2 regions of the Paenibacillus sp. MT124 genome follow, and region 1 is predicted to be linked to the other one. Evidence: riboswitches for the same ligand, from Rfam matches in the RefSeq annotation. Region 1 holds a riboswitch; the other holds the start of a gene.

Region 1 (2,397 bases):
TCGTGTCCACACCGATGGTTGCGAGCATGGCGCTCTGATCCTGTTCAGTCATGGGAATATAGCGGTGCTTGCTCATGCTTGATCAGCTCCTTGGGTAGGTGTCTTTGACGTACGTGTCCGTTTATGAAAAGGGGTCTTCACAACTTCGGCTTTCAGCTTTTTGCCACGAATCTCAATCTCGAGCGGGGTGCCGAGTGCAGCATATTGGCTGTTAATTAGGGCGAGCCCCAGATTGCGCTTCAGCGTAGGGGACTGTGTACCGGTTGTTACTTCCCCGATCTGCACGCCTTCCGCGTAGATGGGATAGTGGGGACGTGGAATCCCGCGTTCCAGTACTTCAATGCCGACCAGTTTGCGGGCAGGTCCATCATTTTTTTGCTGCAATAGTGCTTCGTGCCCGATAAAAGGTCCGGCATTCAGCTTCACAAACATGCCAACGCCTGCTTCCAGCGGTGAAATGGTCGGCGATAATTCCTGTCCATAGAGGGGCAGCTTCGCTTCGAATCGAAGTGTATCCCGTGCACCAAGTCCAGCCGGAACCAGACCGTAATCAGCGCCCGCCTCCATCAATCCGTTCCAGACCGCAGCGGCCTGATCTGCCTGTACGTATAGTTCGAAGCCGTCTTCTCCGGTATAACCGGTGCGGGACAGCAGCAGTTTTACACCACAGACCTCAGCATGCTGTACAAAACGAAAAGGCTCGATTATGGATACGTCAGTATCTGTAACTTTTCCGATGATGTCTGCAGCAAGCGGGCCCTGTAGAGCCAGTAGAGCTGTTTCTGCGGAGTCGTTCGTCATGCTCACCCCAGGAACCATGTGCTCTTGCAGCCAGGCCCAGTCCTTGTCAATATTAGAGGCATTCACGACGAGCATATAATGCTGATCTTCCAGCTTGTATACGAGCAGATCGTCCACTACGCCACCGTCCGGGTAACACATTAACGTGTATTGTGCCTGGCCAGGAACCAGTGCGGTCACGTCGTTGGTCGTCAGTTTCTGCAAAAATGCTTCGGCCTGTTCACCCTGCACCGTGAATTCACCCATGTGGGATACATCGAACAGCCCAGCCCGTTCGCGCACCGCTTCATGTTCCTTCTGAATCCCGCTGAATTGCACCGGAAGCTCCCAGCCTCCAAAATCGATGCACCGTACACCTTCATATTGCTGATAAAGTGGATAGAGTGGAGTTCTAAGCAAATCGGACATCAAATCACCTCGTTATGGCCGCTACCGGGCCGAGTGTATAACATGAATGATTCTTTTCTTGGATAAGTATGGTTAAGGCTGCTGATGACAGCGCCGGCTCGATCCTGACTTTCGTTTTTTTGGGAAAAAGGAAAAGGACAGGCCAAAGAACCGGCATGCCAGAAGCACGCTGTATTCTTAGGCTCTGTCCTTGGTACCTGAGAGTTACCCCGCCAATAGGTTGCAGCAGGTTTCCCCTTGGGTGATCATAACGCCCATTCCGAGCGAATAGATGCTCTCCAGAGTTGCGTCCCGTAAAAGTCCTTTTGCCTGAGAGATTCACCTCCCGCTTGTCGGGTGGTTTACTCCTTCGGCGTTACCGCATGCATCCCAGAGTTGGGCGTCACGGGTAATCTCTCCCTTTACATTCATCCGCGGGTGATGCACACAACGATTAACATTTACTCTCTCATTAAAACGTGAATCCACTATCGATGTCAAGAACGATATCACAGAAATCGATAAAAAACCGAATAATATTTATAAATCCCAATTTATTGTTCGTGTATATAAAAAGAGTGCGCTTACTATTCTAATATTACCCATTATATGTAGAGTGAGGGTGTTTGCGTTACAGGCGTAATCATCAAAAATCAAATAATTTGTGAGGTATCTTGACATTTCAATCAAAAATATCTTACGCTATGTTCTGGGAAAAAGGGTTGGCCGAAGGACGCATGCACTCATTAATGAAAAGCGAGGCGGATATCGATGAGCGAATTGAAAAGTGATTTCCTGTACAGTGAAGAGCACGAGTGGGTGCAAACCGTAGGGGAGGATACTGTACGGATCGGCATTACCGAGTTCGCGCAGCATCAGCTGGGTGACATTGTGTTTGTGGAATTGCCTGACCTTGAATCGGATGTAAAAGCGGAAGACAGCATTGGTACGATTGAATCCGTGAAGACGGTTTCGGATTTGTTTTCTCCGGTAAGTGGTTCGATTATTGCTGTGAATGAAGCACTGCAGGATGCACCTGAACTCGTCAACAGTTCGCCTTACGAAGAAGGCTGGATGATTGAGATTCGTGTTGAAGGTGATTTGACAGCAGCGTTGTCTAAACTGATGAATGCTGATGCATATCGTAAGCACATCGAGGAGTAGAATGTATTTGCACTAAATAACCTTTATTAATCCATGATTTTTTCA
Region 2 (2,397 bases), 2.0 Mb from region 1:
CTGGGCCAATCCGCCCTGCGCCGTCTCGCGGTGCCTGCTCGGCATCGTACTTCCCACTTCCAGCATGACGTCAATGACTTCGTCCGATGGAATGGCACTTCTTACCCCGGCCAGCGCCATATCGGCTGCAGCCAGTGCCGTTACCGCACCGAGTCCGTTGCGGACGATGCATGGAATTTCAACAAGCCCTGCAACCGGATCGCAGATGAGGCCCAGTGTATTTTTTAACGCGAGACCTACGGCATGAACGACCTGCTCCGGCGTCCCCCCACGCAGCTCCACCATTGCACCGGCTGCCATGCCGATCGCCGAACCGACTTCTGCCTGACAGCCACCCTCTGCACCTGAAATAAACGAGTTATTGGCGATGACATATCCAATTGCACCTGCACAGAATAAGCCGTTCACCAGATGCTCATCACTCCATCCGAATCGCTCCTGGGAGCTGATGAATACACCGGGGATTATCCCGCAAGAACCCGCTGTCGGCGTAGCCACAATCCGGCCCATAGATGCGTTGACTTCAGATACACACAGCGCATAGGCCATTGCCAGTGCGGAAGCGTCCCCCGAGCAGGTTTCGCCCTGGCGAATATACTCGGCCATCTTTTTGCCGTCTCCGCCAGTCAAGCCACTGCGCGAGGTGGTGTCCTCCGTCAGTCCTTTCCGTACAGCCTCTTTCATCACCTGATAATATTCCGACATCTGCCGCACAACGTCCGCTTCCGGCGTATTGGTCTCCTGAACCTGCTCCTCGATCATTAGCCGGGCAATGGTTTTGGATTCAGCCGTACAGATCGTATTCAGTTCATGCAAGTGCTTAAAGCGCATCCGGATCAACCCCTCTCTTCAAATCAATAACGCGAATATCCAGCACATGCTCCAATGAACGCAAGCGTTCCAACATCTCGGCACTTGGTGCTCCGTCCATTTCCATCGCTGTTAGCGCTTCGCCATCCCGGGCTTTCCGGTCCACCTGCATATAACCGATGTTAACCCCTGAGGAGCTGATCGTAGACGTCACGGAAGCAAGCACCCCTGCCTTGTCCGCATGACGCAGAACGAGTGTGGGGAATTCCCCGCTGATCTGTACCCGAAAATCATTAAGCGCATGCACCGACACACTGCCGCCGCCAATCGAAGCACCAACGAGAGAACATTGACGCTCACCGTGCCACAACTCAATTTTGACCGTATTCGGATGCGGAGCAGGCAGTCCACTTGTATAGAACTCCACCTCCATGCCCGCTTGTTCGGCATACGCCTCGGCGTCCGGTATCCGCGGATCATCCGTGACATAGCCAAGCAAACCACCAATCAATGCCAGATCCGTACCGTGACCTTGATACGTATCGGCAAATGAGCCGTACAGTGTCAGCCTGGCACGTTCAGGGGTACACCCCAGCCACTGCCTTGCAATTCTCCCCAGTCTCGCTGCCCCGGCTGTATGTGAACTTGAAGGGCCCGTCATCGACGGACCGATAATTGAAAAAACATCTTTAAATCGCATCCTGTACCCCTCCATATCGTCATATCCATCCAGACATGCACCATAATGTTCCTTCATTACTGAATGATGACATCAAAAAAGGACAGTAGAAGGCCTTAGGCCCTCTCTCTGTCCTCGTTACCTGAGAGTTTCATGATCAGAGGCCGCCCCATGGGGTACCCTTCTCATCATATACCCCTTGGGTGGCGCATTCGCGCACTCTCCAGAGCTGCGTCCAACGATGGTACATTTACCTGAGAGATTAACCACCTGCGCCGGGTGCGCAGCGGCTTGCTCCTTCGGTGCCTGGCAGCCTACTGAAACCAGTGGCCTGCCCAGGTCTCTCCCGCTCGTTTTCATCCGCTGTATCGTATATATTCGCTTGAACACATATCAAACGTTGTCCTTGTGAGATTGATCATTCATATAACAGATTAATATGCAACACACGTAATGTCAACAAAAGTAACGCATCATTATCATCTTGGCAAAATTCCTCTAATATTATATGCAGCTTTCCACGGAATCGTTCAGTTTCCAATAGGATATAGACTAGCTATGTAGTGATTTTGAGGAAGAGCTGTGATCCTTATAATATGACTGTCTTGAAGGAAGCCAGCTCGTAAGCCATAACAGAAGGGCACCCAGCATCAGAACTGCCGAAACGACCGTATATACCGTTCGAAGAGAGACCACTTCGGCAACTACACCCATGACCAAAATCGAAATGACCTGCAATGCACTCAGCATGAGTCCAAGTACGCTGCTCATTCGCCCCATCAAGTCTACCGGTATATTATTCTGATAAAAGGTGACCAGTCCCGTGTTTGCCGGCGCCGAACACAACCCAAGCAGAATAAAGGCGAATGCGGCAAGCTCGAACGAAAACGAACGAGCGAACAGGAAAT

What was found. A riboswitch is a leader RNA that binds a small molecule or an ion and turns the genes downstream of it on or off. The one in region 1 is predicted to bind glycine.
Region 2: linked by a shared signal. The riboswitch ahead of sdaAB (L-serine ammonia-lyase, iron-sulfur-dependent subunit beta) and the one ahead of gcvT (glycine cleavage system aminomethyltransferase GcvT) in region 1 are both predicted to bind glycine.

Annotation. Positions count from the first base shown of each region.
Region 1 covers NZ_CM179500.1:4,998,766-5,001,162, reverse strand. Annotated here, with positions in the region: gene gcvPA (aminomethyl-transferring glycine dehydrogenase subunit GcvPA) at 1-76, opposite strand, end outside; gene gcvT (glycine cleavage system aminomethyltransferase GcvT) at 73-1,209, opposite strand; glycine riboswitch at 1,392-1,493, opposite strand; glycine riboswitch at 1,497-1,620, opposite strand; gene gcvH (glycine cleavage system protein GcvH) at 1,960-2,352, shown strand.
Region 2 covers NZ_CM179500.1:476,784-479,180, reverse strand. Annotated here, with positions in the region: gene sdaAA (L-serine ammonia-lyase, iron-sulfur-dependent, subunit alpha) at 1-831, opposite strand, end outside; gene sdaAB (L-serine ammonia-lyase, iron-sulfur-dependent subunit beta) at 821-1,510, opposite strand; glycine riboswitch at 1,617-1,718, opposite strand; glycine riboswitch at 1,723-1,848, opposite strand; gene AC3RCI_RS02350 (MFS transporter) at 2,042-2,397, opposite strand, start outside.